3 regions of the Paenarthrobacter sp. genome follow, and region 2 is predicted to be linked to each of the others. Evidence: predicted binding sites of a transcription regulator. Region 2 holds the regulator's gene; each other region holds the start of a gene.
The links. Region 2 encodes Rex, which represses fermentation and respiration genes when NADH is low (regulators of the CRP and FNR family bind a similar motif). Its sites were predicted from a motif close to CTTGTGAANNNNTTCACAAG; they were not measured.

Region 1 (5,219 bases), on a different contig from region 2:
ACGAACTCAGTGCTGCAGTGACCTCAGCGCGCCTTCACCACGGGGATCGACGATGTCTCGTCCACGAGCTCGACCCGGCGCAGGCCACCCCCGCGGACCCATAGCTTGTAAGCCACGAACAGGAGGACCAACCAGGTGCCGCCAACATACAGGGCAACTCGCGTGTCCTCGAAGACGCCGAGGATCACGATCACCATGGCCATGAAAGCCATGGTCAGGATCGACGCAGCGGGCCACAGTGGCGAACCAAATTCCGACGCCGGCAGGCCCTTGCGCTTGATCTCACGCTTCATGGCGACGTGTGATGCCAGGATCATCACCCAGACCCACACCGTGGCGAACGTAGCGATGGACGCGATGAGCACGAACACGTCTTCAGGTATGACGGCGTTGAGTACGACGCCAACCAGCAGGATGCCGCCCATCATCACCACGGTCATCCACGGAACACCGTGCCGGGAAATCTTGCTGAAACTCTTGGGCGCATGGCCCTGCTGGGCAAGTCCGAAGAGGATGCGACCGGCACCGAAGATATCGCTGTTGATCGCTGACAGGGCAGCCGTAATGACCACGGCATTGAGAATATGAGGCGCTGCAGGGATGCCCAGGCCATCGAAGATCTGCACGAACGGACTGCCGCTGCTTCCAATTTCATTCCACGGGAAGATGCTCATCAGCACGCCCAGGGTCAGTACGTAGAACAACAAAACGCGGACGGGCACAGTATTAACTGCCTGCGGGATGACCTTCTTGGGGTTGGTGGCTTCGCCCGCCGTGATACCGATCGTTTCGATCCCGCCGAAGGCAAACATCACGACGGCGAACGCGGCCAGGAGCCCCTCGAAACCGTTCGGGAACAAACCACCGTGATTAATAAGGTTCCCAAGCCCCGGTGCCACGCCACCGCCGTCGCCCGTTTGGAAGCCGAACACCACGATCGCTGCACCGCCCACGATCATCGCGATGATCGCCACCACCTTGATGAGCGAGAACCAGAACTCGAGTTCGCCGAACACCTTCACGCTGAGCAGGTTCATAGCGCCCAGGAGCAGGATGATCGCGAGCACCCAGATCCATCGGTCCACCTGTGGGAACCAGAAGCCCATATAGATGCTGAAGGCGGTGACGTCGGCTATGGCCACGATCGCCATCTCGAACACGTAGGTCCACCCGGTCACGAAGCCGGCGAACGGTCCCAGATACTTGCTGGCGTACTGGCCGAACGAGCCGGACACGGGGTGCCGGACAGCCATCTCACCGAGGGCGCGCATCACCATGAACACGGCCGCACCGCCGATGATGTAGGCCAGGAGGACAGCAGGACCGGCTTTTTGGATGGCGGAGGCAGAGCCGTAGAAAAGGCCGGTGCCGATCGCAGATCCGAGCGCCATGAAGCGTATGTGGCGGACGTTGAGGCCTCGGCTGAGCGCCGTACCGGCGGCTTGGAGGACAGAGCTCTCCGCGGCCAGCTTGGTTTGTTGCATAGTAAAACCTTCTCGTCTTTGGGAGGGGATCGCTATCCAGCAGATCACTTTTGGGTGCCTTGTGATCGGACTCACGAGGGTTTGGTGTCTTTCATCGCAGACAGTCCAGGGGCGGCTGGTTTCGGAGTGGACAAAGTCATAGTCCCCGGTCGGATATGATGACCGCGGACAGCTCGTCACCGGTCAGGCATCCCTCGCATCCGCGTCGCCCCCATTGAACTCCGTGCTGCCAATCGCATCCGTTACTTGGGGGACCCTTGATTTCTGCAATCCGCGCTACCCGGCGCCGTGTTACTGCTGCCCTTATTGCCGTGGTGGCTGGAGCTTCCTTGCTCTTCGCTGCTCCCGTGCAGGCCTACGACGTTCCCGACTTTGAAGTCCCGCACGCCTCGCAGGCTCCCGCGCCGTTCGTTGAGCGGGCTGCTGACGCTGCTGGAGTGGTCGAGCTCTGGAAGACAGCTGGCCCCGCCACCCGAACTGCAGCTGCTGCCGCGCTTGTGGGTGGCGCAGATGCGCTTCAAGTATTCCTCGACGACGGACAGGACATCACGCTCGCCGCGGACCGCAAGCAGTTGGTCAGAGAGCTGACGACCCGGGGGAGTGCGCATGTTCGCTCTTTGGCCAGCACTATCCTGGCAGCGAATGACCCTGCGAAGATTGATGCATTCCTCGCCACGGGCTGGGCAGAGACCTGGAAGGGCGACCTGCGCACTGCTGCAACTTTCTTCCTCGACTACGGCAACGTTCATGTTGAACGCGCCGCTTCCGAGAGCCTGGACAAAGGTGACGCTGCAGTGGAGAAGTTTGTCCTTGAAGGCTGGCTCGCCAAAGTCTTTATGACAGACCGCCAAGCGGCCTTTGCCGTGAGCGCATCCCCGAACCCCGCGGTCTCTGCCGCTGCCAAGGCGGCATTGAAGACTGACGACGGGGGTGTCGTTGCCGATTTCCTTCGTTACGGCCAGTTCGTTACGGCAGACCGCGACGCTGAGTCGACTGCAGTTTCTGCGTTGCTCCAGCAGGTCAAGTCAGATATCGCAGCCAATCCAAACGGCACCGCCGCCGTGGCTGATCGCGCGAAGGCCGCTGTGGAAAAGGCCAAGAACACCGCAGCAGCTGCGAGGACTGTTGACACGGATCGATTGATGGCCGAGTGGGACTTCCTGACAACGCAGGCAGTTCCGCGTGCCATCATCGACAGCGCCAACATAGCTGCTGAAAAGCCACTCCAGGAGGCCTTCGCCAAGGCTGCCAACGAGGTGCCCGGTCTTCTCGCAACCCTGACGGCGCCCGGAGCCGACCTTGACGGGCTGATCAACGACGCCCGTCAGGCCACCTTGGATCTCGCGTTGGTGGGCACGCCTGCGGTTCGGAAGGCTGCGGAGGCCGCGCTACTGGGTGGCAACACCGCAATCAAGGACTTCGTCAGCGTCGGACACGATGCTGCGTTTGAGCTGGACGGCCCCGCCATTCTTGAAGACAGAATCCGCCTTACCCAGCTCCACGCAACGGGCGGGGCTCATGTGCGGCAGGCCAGCTCCAACGCTGCCAAATCCGCTAGTCACGCAGATGTCCGATACTTCCTTGAGTACGGATTTGCTGGGGCCCAAGATTTGGATAACCGCATCCTCGCCTACCAGAAGTTGGATGATGCAGACCTGGAATTGCGGGTAGCCGCCAATGTTGCCTTGGACGGCAGCCGGGGAGATGCGCAGGAATTCGCTACGGTTGGTCAGTTTGCAGCTCTTGATCGGGATATGGCCACCAGGACCCATGTTGCCTCCATCGACGCCATGATCGCCGAGCTCGCTGGACTGGCAGATACAGCAGCCGTCGACGCCGGCAAGGCGGCTGACGCTGCCAAAACCGCGGAAGCGGCACGACAGGAAGCGGCACGACAGGAAGCGGCACGACAGGAAGCCGCTCGTCAGGCTGCCGCTACAGCTGCTGCCAGTCAGGCGGGTGCTGGCCAGGTTGATGCCTCACAGCACACTGGAACCGGAGTAGCCCCGGTCGCGGTTCCGTGGCCTCGTGACTACCCACCCGCCGTCGAGCTTGCCCCAACCGGAACCCCGTCAGAAGCCGCCGGAACGCCCGCTGCCACTCCATCGGCCGCGCCCAGCGTGTCGGTGCCGCCGGCCGCGTCAGGCGCCCAGGATTCAGCATCCGTTGATTCTCAGTCCCAAGAGGCTGCAACTCCGCTGGCTGCTTCCTCTGCGGGATGAACGGCTGGACCATTGCTTTGATCGTGGGGCTGGTTCTGGCCGCAGCCGGAGCCATCACGTTCCTGCTCCGACGCAAGGGCACGGCTTCAGCGTAAGGGCAGCCAAGCCAACGTCTGCTAGCGGCCCGATGAACTGGTCCGGCATCTCAGACACCGAACAACGATTCCGAGGTGGTCTTTGCCCTGCAAAGGGGGCACGCTAGAGTACGGGATACCGGACAGTCACGGTTCGACGATCCTGAAATCCGAGCAGCGAGGAACCATGACAACGACGCCGACCGCCCCAGGCAAAGCCACGTCCAAAGTCCCGGCCGCCGAAAATACGCTGCGCATCCTGAAACTGTTGGCCTCGCGCCGGGGTCCCATGGCGGCGTCGAACATTGCAACCGCGCTCGGCTTGCCGCGATCCAGTGTGTACCACCTGCTCGGCGTGATGGAAGCGAACGGCTTTGTCCTCCACCTGCACGAGGAACAGCGTTACGGACTGGGCATCAGCGCGTTCGAGCTCAGCTCGGCGTACTCGCGGCAGGAGCCGTTGTCGCGCCTAGGCCGGCCGATGCTCGCGTCGTTGGTTGACGTCATCGGTGAGAGTGCGCACCTGGCGGTGCTGCACGGGCGGGACGTTCTCTACATCGTGGAGGAACGTGCCAAGAACCGCCCGAGCCTGGTGACCGACGTCGGGGTCCGCCTCCCCAGCCATCTCACTGCCTCCGGCCGCGCGATCCTGGCCGCCCTGCCAAAGTCACAGGTGCGCGCTCTTTACCCGAATGCAGCCGCCTTCACCTCCCGGCACGAGGTGGAGTTCCCCATTATGAAGTACTCGGCGTTGTCATCCCATCTGGATCAGGTTCGGCAACGCGGCTACGCCACGGAAAACGGCGAAATCACGCCGGGATTCGGTTCCATCGCAGCCGCTGTGACGGACCATGTGGGATGGCCGACGGCGGCAGTCGCTGTCACGTTCTTGGAGGACAAAGTTCCGGCTGAGCAATGGCCGGTCCTGGCTGCCCGCATCCGTAAGGCGGCGGACGAACTGTCCGTGCGAATCCACGGACGCCCGGCGGGCTAACCCGTCCCTGAGACATCGCGCTCGACGAGTTTGCGGAAGGTCTCCAGTTCACCTTGGAAGCTGCCGCGGTACGACCCCATGGCGAAGATTCGTCCGAAAATCGCTGAGATGAAACCGCGGGTCATGAACTCCTGCCGAATGCGCGTGCCTTCGCCCTCGGCAGTAAATCGCACATCGGACTCGCCCTTCAGGATTGCATTGCCGAACCGCGTGCGGATGTGCCAGGGAGGCGTGACGGCAAGGATCTCAGTGGGGCTTGCCATCTTCCCGAACCAGACCGTGTAGCGGCTGCCGGCTTGGTCGATTGCGCCTACGCGATCGGTCACGCGGGTGACTCCACCGATCCATTCCGGGAACCGGTCAAGATCCGTCCATGCTGCGAAGACGCGCTCGGGCGGCGCGGCGACGAGCGTGGTTACCCTGTGCGTTCCCATGGGTCCAGCAT
Region 2 (5,219 bases):
GCTGCTGCCACCCTGGAAGTTGGCGAAACGCTGACCGATTCCAAGGTCACCGCCACCATCCAGACCGCCAGCTTCGACTCCGGAGACGTCAACCGCGACGGCCACGTCAAGGGCGAAGACTTCTTCGATGTGGAGAAGTTCCCGGAAATCACCTTCGTATCCCGTCACGTCAAGGCCAACGGCAACAGCTTCGACCTCGTGGGCGATCTCACAATCAAGGGTGTGACCAAGGAAGTTTCCATCGAGACCGAATTCAACGGTGTGGCCGTGGATCCGTTCGGCAACACCCGAGCAGGCGTTTCCGGCGAAACCACCATCAGCCGCAAGGACTTCGGCCTCACGTGGAACGCAGTCCTCGAAGCCGGTGGCGTCCTGGTCAGCGACAAGGTGGTCATCAACCTTGAGCTCGCCTTCATCGCGCCGGCCGCCGCGTAGCCAGCACGCAACACCGAACGGCCCCGCACAGTTCACACTGTGCGGGGCCGTTTTCGGATATAGGGAAGTCACCCCGCAATAATTCGGCAAACAGCCTGCATTTAGCTGCGAGTTGGCTCCGAATTTCCTATGCATCCCTCAACCTGCGGTCTAAAGTGATGCCATGAGTACCCCAGACGAAACACCACAGCCACAGCAGCCCGGCTCCCAGCCTCCGCAGCCCGGCAATGTTCCTCCTGCGGGTCACCAGCCTCCGCAGGGCTACCAGCCGCCGCAGGGTTACCAACCGCCGCAGGGTTACCAACCGCCGTCGCAACCGGGCCAGTACTCACAGCCCGGACCGGCTCAGCCCGGATTCCACTTCGAAATGCCCACTGACGGACCGCGTAGTTTCAACGACGTCATGCCGCAAGGCGGCTTCTCGGGGATGTTCAAAACCCAAGGCCTGCCAACGGAGTTAAAGGTTTCCTACTTCATCTGGGTGATCTCCGGACTCCTGGGCCTGCTGTTTGGCCTCATCGCTTTCTTTGCCGTCATCGCTGCCTTCGCATTCGCTCCGGGATTCGCCGCCATCGCGCTGATCCTTCTCCTGATCACCTTGGCGGTAGCCGCCGCACAAGTGGTCCTGGCCATGAAGATGAAGGAAGGCAAAGAGTGGGCCCGGCTCGCGTTGACCATCCTGGCCGGTGTTTCCTTACTGCTGGCCATCTTCGGAGCGGCAAGTGGTGGCGGTTCCGGCATGGGCTTGGGCGGCAACTGGTTCGGCTTCCTGGTGAGCGCAGTTGCTGTTGTACTGATGTGGCTGCCCAATTCGCAGCTCTGGTTCAAGGCCGTGAAGGGCCACGCTTAGCAGTGACCCAACTGCCGCCGTCGTGCGTTACCGGCGGTAGAGCGAGACTGAAGGCCGCGGTCAGATCCTCTCGGATCTCGCGGCCTTCATCATGAAGGCGTAAGCCGAGATGATGATTTTTCCCGTGAGCTTGAAATACCTGCGTGTGATCATCTGCAGTGTCGGACGCTGGGGGTACGGTGGTACCAGAACCACGCTGGGGGCAGGGTCATTTTGCTGATCCCGGCGGCCGCACCAGCAGTCGAACAAGCAAAGGAATGCCATGAGCAACCCTCCGTACCCGCCCTCGAACCCGGGCGACGACAACAAGCCCGAGCAGCACGGCTCCCAGCCTTCCGCGCCGCAGCCTCCGGCACCCCAATATGGTCAGCAGTCCCCCGCCGCGCCGCAGTACGGACAGCAGTCCCCCGCCGCACCGCAGTACGGACAGCAGTCCCCCGCCGCACCGCAGTACGGACAGCAGCCTTCCCCGTATGGCCAAGCTCCCGGAGCTCCGCAGTATGGCCAGGGCAACAACTGGCCGAGCCAGCAGCCCGGCCCCACCACTATCCCTCCAATGGTTAATTACGCGTTCTGGATGATCATTGCCGCAGGTATCCTGTCTGCCATCAGCTCGCTGCTCTTGGCCACCACCGGAGCCGATGCCTTCATTAACGTGATGAACCAGCAGGCCGCACAGCAGGGCACTGAGTTCCCTGCGGAATCCATTGAGGGGATGCGCGGTGCCATCGCAGTGGGCGCCATAGTCGGTGCCATCTTCTCATTGGGCCTTTACGCGCTGGTCGCCTTCCCCGTCCGGAAGGGCAAGAACTGGGCCAGGATCCTGGGCACCGTGTTCGCTGCTATCTCTGTTCTGGGCCTCACCGGCTTGTTCCAGTTCGGCGCAACCTACGGCATGATGCAGCTCGTCGTGATCCTGCTGGGCGTTGCAGCGATAGTCATGCTGTACCTGCCGGCGTCGGCTCCGTATTTCCGTAAGGCCCAGCCTTTCGGGAACCCGTACCAGAACCCCTACGGCCGCTAAACCGTCACGCTTCCAAGTACTAAACGCGGGCGCGGACCCGGTAAAGGCTAAACAGCCTGGCCCGGTGTCTGCGCCCGTTGTGCGTGGTAGGCCAGGATCTGGAGCTCGGTTGCCATATCCACCTTGCGGAGGTTGACGTGAGGGGGGACCTGCAGCAGCACCGGTGCGAAGCTCAGGATGCTCCGGATTCCGGCGGCAATGACGCGGTCGCACACAGCTTGAGCCACGGTCGCAGGTAGCGCCAGCACCACCATGTTGGTATGGGTGCGTTCCAGGACGCGCTCCAGCTCGGCCGAATCACTCACCCGCAACCAGCCCACCTCGTTGCCGATCACCATGGGGTCCGCGTCAAAGATAGCCACAACGTCGAAGCCCCGGGACTCGAAGCCGCCGTACCGTGCGAGGGCTTTGCCGAGGTTACCGGCACCCACAATCGCGACCTTCCAGTCGTGCGTTAGGCCGAGTGCGGCGGCGATGTGCCGGCTCAGGTACTGGACTTCATAGCCAACGCCCCGGGTCCCGTAGGAACCGACGTAGGAGAGGTCTTTGCGTAGCGTGGAAGAACTGACGCCCGATGCCTCCGCCAAGGCTTCCGAGGAAACGCGTTCCACGCCTTCGGCCAAAAGTGAGTTGAGCGCGCGTAAATAGAGAGTCATCCGGGCCACAGCCGCGGGCGGGATCTGCTTGGTGGCAGGTTCGTTGTCCCCGGTTGTTGCGTCCGGGGACGGTTCCAGCGCAGTCACGGTATTCTCCATTGCGTCGCTTTGTTGTTCCACTCTATGACCCCCGGCCGGACTCAACAAAAGCCATTACTTACGGGTAACCCCACCTTCAGCCCTCCAGGACTTTCTTCAGAGTGCGGGTGAGCCGTTCCTCGTCGATCTTCCAGAAATCCCGCTGAATGCCGTCTACCAGCACCACAGGGATCTCCTCTCCAAAGCGCTCCTGCAGTTGTAAGTCGCCGTCGATCTTCTGCTCAGTCCACTGCATGCCAAGGCTTTTCGTGACGCGCTCGACGGCGGCACGCGCTTCCGTGCAGAGGTGGCAGTCAGCTTTGGTAAGGAGTACGACGTCGGGAATAGCCATGTCTCAAAGGTAACCGCCCCGACGCTCTCTCACATCCCGCGCCCTTCCCACCAACGCTCGCTCACATCCCGCGCCCTTCGGTGACACCGCCGTGCGTCCTCAACGCAGGCCCCGGCGATTGACTAGACTCAAGGCATGCCCGAGGAGAAGAACGCCGCCGTGGTCGCAGATGCCTTGGTGCAAAACACCGCGCAGAAAGACGCGGCGAAACAGGATCTCGTGCGCAAGCACGCTGGCGAAGCCGCCTTCTTCGACGTCGACAATACGTTGATGAAGGGTGCAAGCCTCTTCCACGTGGCGCGCAAAATGTACGAACGCAAAGCGTTCACACTTTCCCAGGCTGCCGGATTCGCTTGGAAGCAGTTCAAGTTCGTCATGCGCGGCGAAAACATGGAAGACGTCCACTCCGTTCGCGACTCCGCACTGACCCTTGCTGCCGGCATCACCGTGGATGACATCAGGGCCTTGGGCGAAGAGGTCTATGACGAGATGATCGAGTCGAGGATCTGGCCGGGAACCAAAGCGCTGGCAGAACAGCACCTTCGGGTCGGCCGGAAGGTGTGGCTCGTGACTGCTACGCCCATTGAGGTGGCCACCGTCATTTCCACCCGGCTCGGCCTGACCGGGGCTTTGGGCACCGTGGGCGAGGTGGACGAAGGCGTCTACACAGGGAAGTTGGTTGGCGACATCCTCCACGGACCTGCAAAGGCGATCGCGGTCCAACTCGTGGCCGACCGCGAGGGACTGGATCTGGACCACTGCTGGGCGTACAGCGACTCCGCCAACGACATCCCCTTGCTCACCATGGTGGGGCATCCCGTGGTCATCAACCCGGACGCGAAGCTGAGGCGGCACGCTCGTGAGAACAATTGGCCCGTGTACGACTTCCGCTCCGGACGCCGCGCGGCCACGCTCGGCCTCAAAGCCGCGACAGTCGGCGGAGCTGTGTACGGATTGTGGCGTGGCTTCTCAAAATTCCGCGGCCCCCGCGGCTAACGCTCTCGCACATCCCTCGGGCATAAACCTAACGCTCTCGCACATCCCTCGGGCATAAACCCAACGCTCTCGCACATCCCTCGGGCATAAACCCAACGCTCTCGCACATCCCTCGGGCACCTCGACTAGCCTGTGGATAACTTCCGACGACTCAAGGCTTTCTGGGCAAGAATGCCGGTATGCAGAATGCCACCCCGCTTCCTCCCCGACTCACCACTGCACCCTTCACTCGCGATGAAGCCGAAGCAGCAGGCCTTAAGCAGTGGCACCTATGGAATCGCGTCAAGATCGAAGGGGTTAGCCGTGGTCTTTACCGGCCTTCCGACTGGGATTTCGAGCTGTCGGCGGCTGCAAGATCGCTGTCGGCGGCAACTCCCGGTGCTTGGATCTCCCATGTAACCGCCGCCAGGTTACAGGGGACATGCCTCCCACCCTGGTTGTCAGATTCCAACGAATTGCACCTTAGCAAGCCCCGGCATCTCCCGTCAGTGCGGCGCAAAGGAGTGATCGGACACACGGTAGTAGCCGCTGAGGACGAGATTGAGCATGTCCAGGGCATCTGGATGAGCACTCGGGCGCGCACCTGGCTGGATCTCGCACGACGCCTGCCGGTCCGCGACCTCGTCTGCATGGGTGACGAGCTCATTCGCATACCCCGGCCGGACTTCGAAGGACGCGAGACACCGTTCACTACACTCGAAGCTCTCCGCAAATTGGTGGAGAGACACAAGAATCTGCAGGGGGTTGTTCGGGCAAGAGAAGCACTCGGCCTCATGCGCGTGGGCGCCGATTCCGCACCCGAGTCGCTGCTCCGCTTGGCGATGCTGG
Region 3 (5,219 bases), on a different contig from region 2:
TCCATCGCTTAATAGAGGCCGGCACTGGGCTTTTGACCGTGCATACCAATGGTGATTCAGCAGTTGGCGGGGTTTCCGATGTCCTGGCCGACGCCTTCGGATTGGAGAACGTCACACCGCTGACGGCTGCAAGCAACGGCTTGCCGGAGGAAGGCATCGGCAGGGTAGGGGACCTCCCTGAGCTGGAGACGCTCGGTGATTTTGCAGCCCGCGTCTTTGAGATGCTGCCCGCTGTTGCCGGGGGAGTCCGGGTGGCTGGAGATAAGGACGGTCTGGTCAGGCGCGTCGCAGTTTGCGGTGGTGCGGGCGACAGCTTGTTCGACGCCGTTCGCGCCCGCCATGCGGATGTGTACGTCACGGCAGATATGCGCCATCACCCGGCATCGGAGGCCCGCGAAGGTGCCACTAACGGTAGGCCCTATCTGATTGATGTTTCGCACTTTGCCAGTGAATGGCTGTGGCTCCCTGCAGCAGCTGAAGCGTTGGGCAACGTGCTCTCGGATCAGGGCTACGACGTCGAGATCCGCGTCAGCGGCACGAACAGCGACCCTTGGGACTTCATACTCACTCCCGGCGGGGACTAGAGTCTAGAAAGATACGGGCAGCCCTGACAGATAGTGGCGGTCCGGCCGGACCTGATACCCAGGCCGGCGGCGATTAGCGGAGGTAAGCGTGGCGAAAGCAGCACCGGCAGAACAATTGAAATTGCTTGAACTGCAGGGACTGGATGCCAAGCTCAGGTCGCTTGCCGGCCGCCGTAAGGTTCTTGAAACAGATCCACGCATCACCGATCTCACAGACGCGTTGAACGTGGCCAACGGTGAACTTGGCGCGGCCAAGGTAGCCGTCCACGATGCCGAGGCCGAGCTCCGCCGGGCGGAAGCCGACGTTGAGCAGGTGGCTACCCGCATTGAACGCGATGAAACCAGGCTGAACAGCGGTACAGGCCTGTCCAAGGACCTGGTGGCCCTGCAGAGCGATATCGCTTCGCTGAACAAGCGCCGTTCGGACCTTGAAGATGTGGAGCTCGAAATCCTGGAGCGCTTGGATACGCTGCGGGAACGTCAAGCTGCCCAGCAGTCCATCGTGGACGATATCCAGGGCTCGTTCGGCAGCATCCGGGCCGAGCTGGACGAGGCTATTGCGGAGATTGCCGCCGAAGAAACGGTGGTCCGTGGACAACGTGCCGCCTTCGCGGAATCCCTGGATGCGGGAGCGCTGGCCATCTACGAGAAGACCATTGCCAAGCGGGGAGTTGGTGCAGCCCGGCTTTTCCACGGTAAGTCCGAGGGCTCAGGCATGATGCTCAGCCCAGGCGACCTTGCGGAAGTCAAAGCTGCAGCAGAGGACGACATTGTTTTTTGCCCGGACTCAGGCGTCATCCTGGTGCGTTCGGCGGAGTGGAACTGACCCGGCCCAGTCTCAGCTGGACAGGATGATGTTGAGCGCGTGCGGCTTCCGGGCCGTGCCCTCAACAAGTTCCGCCGTCCAGATTTCCCGCGCGGCCTTCAGGAGCTGATCCGGGGATGCCGGCGCCTTGCCACGCCGGGTCAGCAAGTGTCGCGCCAGTTCCCCGCGGGTGTGTTTGGCGAAGTGGCTGACAACCGTACGCTTGCCGTTTACCTCGTTGAAGACGTTGACGTTAACAGTGTGCGTCGCTGGCGGAGCCCAGGCTGCGGCATAAGTGCTCGATCGACAATCCACCAGAAGCTCGTTCTCGGCACGTGAGGCGAGGGCTGCGTTAAGCTGCGGCTTCCAGTAGGAGGCGAGGCGTCCGACGTCGGGCAGTGCAGTTCCCATGGACAGCCGGTAGGCGGGTACATGGTCGCCAAAGCCGATGGCGCCCCACAGGGCGGAAACCACCAGGACGGATTCGTTCGCCTTCCGGCGCTGCGTCGGGGTCATGCTGTTGTAGCCAAGGGCGTCGTACAGAACCCCGGAATAGACCTGATGCGCCGGAGCGACCGGTTCGGCATGCAACCGTGTATTACGTTCGACGTCGTCACGCAGTGAGGCGCCCACCCCCAACAGAGCGAGGGCATCCTCGTGCGCGCTCACCGTACCCAGCGCTTCGAGCACCTTTGCCCGGTACGGGTTCAGTTCAGGAAAGCTCAGCGATTCCCAGTCGATGGAGGGGCCGTTGGCAGCGGGGGTTTTACCTTCGGAAGGCGGCAGCAGAATCAGCACCAGTCGATATTACCGGGGACTTTGCCCGGTCCCAACGCCGGTAGACTGGACAACGGATGGGTCGACCAGGCGGTCGCGCGTCACGAGAGTGGCTCGAGGAACGTCCGGGCTCCGCAGAGCAGGGTGGTGGGTAACGCCCACTCGGGGTAACCCGCAGGCCAGTGCCACAGAGAACAGACCGCCTGCGCGTCACGATGTTCTGCATCGCGGGGTAGCAGGTAAGGGTGAAACGGTGGTGTAAGAGACCACCAGCTCCCTGGGTGACCGGGGAGGCTAGGTAAACCCCACCCGGAGCAAGGCCAGACAGGACACGCTTGAGGGCTGCTCGCCCGAGTGTCCGGGTAGGCTGCTGGAGGGCGTCGGCAACGGCGTTCGTAGATGGATGGCCGCCACTCCTTTGCCGGTAACGGCAGGGGATGACAGAACCCGGCGTATCGGTCGACCCATCCATTTATTACCCCCGGATTTCCGCCGTGTGAGTGATTTCACGCCGCGGGGCGGCCTTCACCGCTTCCTTCCGCCCTAGAATGGTTACTGAACGTAGATGTTCTGCCGCCGGGACTGCGTTCGCAGCCGGCGGATTTTCTTTGCTCTCGTTCAAGGCGCTGTGGGTGGACCGAAGCCCGCCGGCGCATGAGCCGCAGGACTACTCCGGGCGGCCGCTGCCATCTGCATACGAGGACGTATGTGGTTGACCCAAGGAAGGTAGTTCTGTGAGCCAGACGTCAGATTCTTGTCTTGATAAGTGGATGGGCCGGGAGGCTCTCGCCGAGGCCATGATTCCGGTGATCGGCCGGTTGTACCGGGAAAACAACGTGGTCACGAGCATCCACGGCCGGAGCCTGATCAACAAGTCCACCATGAACATCCTGAAGGCCCACCGCTTTGCGCGCCGGATGAGCAACCACGAGCTGCTGCTCGAAGAGACCGCACCGCTGCTGAACGCCCTGTCCGAGCTGGAACTCGGCGCAGCAGCCATTGATATTGCACGTTTGACAGAGAAGTTCCGGGCTGAAGGCAACGGTGCCTCGCTGGATGAGTACCTGCGTGCCGAGCTCGCCGAAATCGTGGGAAAGCGTGGCGCAGACGACCGCACCAGCACCGATGTCGTTCTTTACGGCTTTGGTCGAATCGGACGCCTCCTGGCCCGCATCCTCATTGAGAAGGCCGGCGGCGGGCACGGTCTGCGACTCCGCGCCATCGTGGTGCGCAAGGGTGCAGAGAATGATCTTGTGAAGCGCGCCAGCCTCCTGCGTCGCGACTCCGTGCACGGTTCCTTCGAGGGCACCATTCGCGTGGACGAGGAAGCGAACACAATCACCGCCAACGGTGTGCAAATCCAGGTCATCTACTCGGACAACCCCGCCACGGTGGACTACACGGCCTTCGGCATCAAGGACGCCCTGGTGGTGGACAACACGGGTCGCTGGCGCGACGCCGAGGGCCTTTCCCAGCACCTGCAGAGCAAGGGTGTTTCCCGTGTGCTGCTGACTGCACCGGGCAAGGGCGAGCTCAAGAACATCGTCCACGGCATCAACCACCGGGACATCTCGGATGATGACAAGATCGTCACCGCGGCGTCCTGCACCACCAACGCCATTACGCCGGTGCTGAAAGCCATCAACGACAAATTCGGCATCATCCACGGCCACGTTGAGACCGTGCACTCCTTCACCAATGACCAGAACCTGATCGACAACTTCCACAAGGGTGATCGCCGCGGCCGTTCCGCAGCCCTGAACATGGTCATCACGGAGACCGGTGCAGCCAAGGCAGTAGCCAAGGCGCTTCCGGAATTGCAGGGCAAGCTCACGGGCAATGCCATCCGCGTTCCTACCCCTGATGTCTCCATGGCAATCCTGAACCTCAACCTGGAGAAGGGCACCAACCGCGACGAGGTCAACGACTTCCTCCGCGAAATGTCATTGCACTCCGATCTCCGCAAGCAGATTGACTACATCGATTCTCCCGATGTTGTTTCCACTGACTTCGTCGGCTCCCGCCGAGCGGGCATCGTTGATGGCCTCGCAACCATTTCCAACGACAAGAACCTCGTTCTTTACGTCTGGTACGACAACGAATTCGGCTACTCCTGCCAGGTTGTCCGCGTCATGGAAGAAATGGCCGGCGTGAACCCGCCGTCGTTCCCGGCACGCGACGTGGTTGCTCCCATCGCAGTGCTTGAAGGCGCCGGCGCCTAAGCACGCCGAAGTATTCACGGGTTTCCCGGCTGAGTCACTGGTATCAGCCGGGAAACCTGACCAAAATAGGTTCATGGAAAACGAATCAACGTTGGAACATGAGACCACCCTGGAACACGCGTTGGACGTCGCCAAGGCCAACCACAAGCAGGCCCAGAAACTTCTGGACCAGGCCATAGCGGCCAACGCCGCCGGTGACGTCCCGGATCAGCGCGTGGAACAACTACGTGGCCTCCTCGCGCTGGCAACAGAGGACCTGCAGCGCGTAATGCGTGAGCAATAGCCCTCTGACGCGCCCCATCTCCGCAGTGTGACTTCTCCTGCACACTGTGGATAGCGACTCTGACTGTCGGGGCCTTGTCCTACGCTCGTAGGACATTGCTAGTTCCCCACCGGATGGAGTCCCTTGAGCATCACATGGTCTGCCTACAAACGTGCGCGGCGCAGGTCACGTCAGGCGTGGGCCATTCTTGGCCTGGCCGCCGTAACCGTGGTGGCAGGCCTTTCCTGGTACTTCACCACGGGTCAATTCAGTGCCGCTGAACCGTGGGCCGACGGCCCCAGTGAAGCACCCGTCTACAATCCCGGCTGGATGAAACCCCTTCGGGGTGGGGTGCGCGTTGCCCCGGAAAAGGCGAGCGACGCCTTGGAGCGACTCCCGGTCAAAGGGCGCGCGGCCAAGTCGAACTACGATAGGGCCGCCTTCGGGCAAGCTTGGGCGGACGCTGACCGCAATGGGTGCGATACCAGAAATGACATTCTCCGGCGGGATCTTTCGGGGGTCGAATTCACGGAAGGTTCATCGTGCAAGGTTGCCGGCGGTAGCTTCCA

Region 1: a site for Rex is predicted at 1,543-1,562, ahead of RIF72_RS19420 (ALF repeat-containing protein). Genes of this name have one in related genera too.
Region 3: a site for Rex is predicted at 2,660-2,679, ahead of RIF72_RS13985 (glyceraldehyde-3-phosphate dehydrogenase). Genes of this name have one in related genera too.

Annotation. Positions count from the first base shown of each region.
Region 1 covers NZ_JAPSHI010000049.1:896-6,114, reverse strand. Annotated here, with positions in the region: gene RIF72_RS19425 (amino acid permease) at 24-1,484, opposite strand; gene RIF72_RS19420 (ALF repeat-containing protein) at 1,742-3,706, shown strand; gene RIF72_RS19415 (IclR family transcriptional regulator) at 3,968-4,774, shown strand; gene RIF72_RS19410 (SRPBCC domain-containing protein) at 4,771-5,208, opposite strand.
Region 2 covers NZ_JAPSHI010000012.1:98,268-103,486, reverse strand. Annotated here, with positions in the region: gene RIF72_RS11000 (YceI family protein) at 1-435, shown strand, start outside; gene RIF72_RS10995 (hypothetical protein) at 599-1,285, shown strand; gene RIF72_RS10990 (hypothetical protein) at 1,548-2,309, shown strand; gene RIF72_RS10985 (redox-sensing transcriptional repressor Rex) at 2,357-3,064, opposite strand; gene RIF72_RS10980 (glutaredoxin family protein) at 3,141-3,395, opposite strand; gene RIF72_RS10975 (HAD-IB family hydrolase) at 3,531-4,391, shown strand; gene RIF72_RS10970 (DUF559 domain-containing protein) at 4,571-5,219, shown strand, end outside.
Region 3 covers NZ_JAPSHI010000018.1:70,520-75,738, reverse strand. Annotated here, with positions in the region: gene RIF72_RS14005 (Nif3-like dinuclear metal center hexameric protein) at 1-584, shown strand, start outside; gene RIF72_RS14000 (C4-type zinc ribbon domain-containing protein) at 673-1,410, shown strand; gene RIF72_RS13995 (peroxide stress protein YaaA) at 1,423-2,187, opposite strand; RNA gene rnpB (RNase P RNA component class A) at 2,245-2,637, shown strand; gene RIF72_RS13985 (glyceraldehyde-3-phosphate dehydrogenase) at 2,901-4,388, shown strand; gene RIF72_RS13980 (hypothetical protein) at 4,462-4,671, shown strand; gene RIF72_RS13975 (HNH endonuclease family protein) at 4,795-5,219, shown strand, end outside.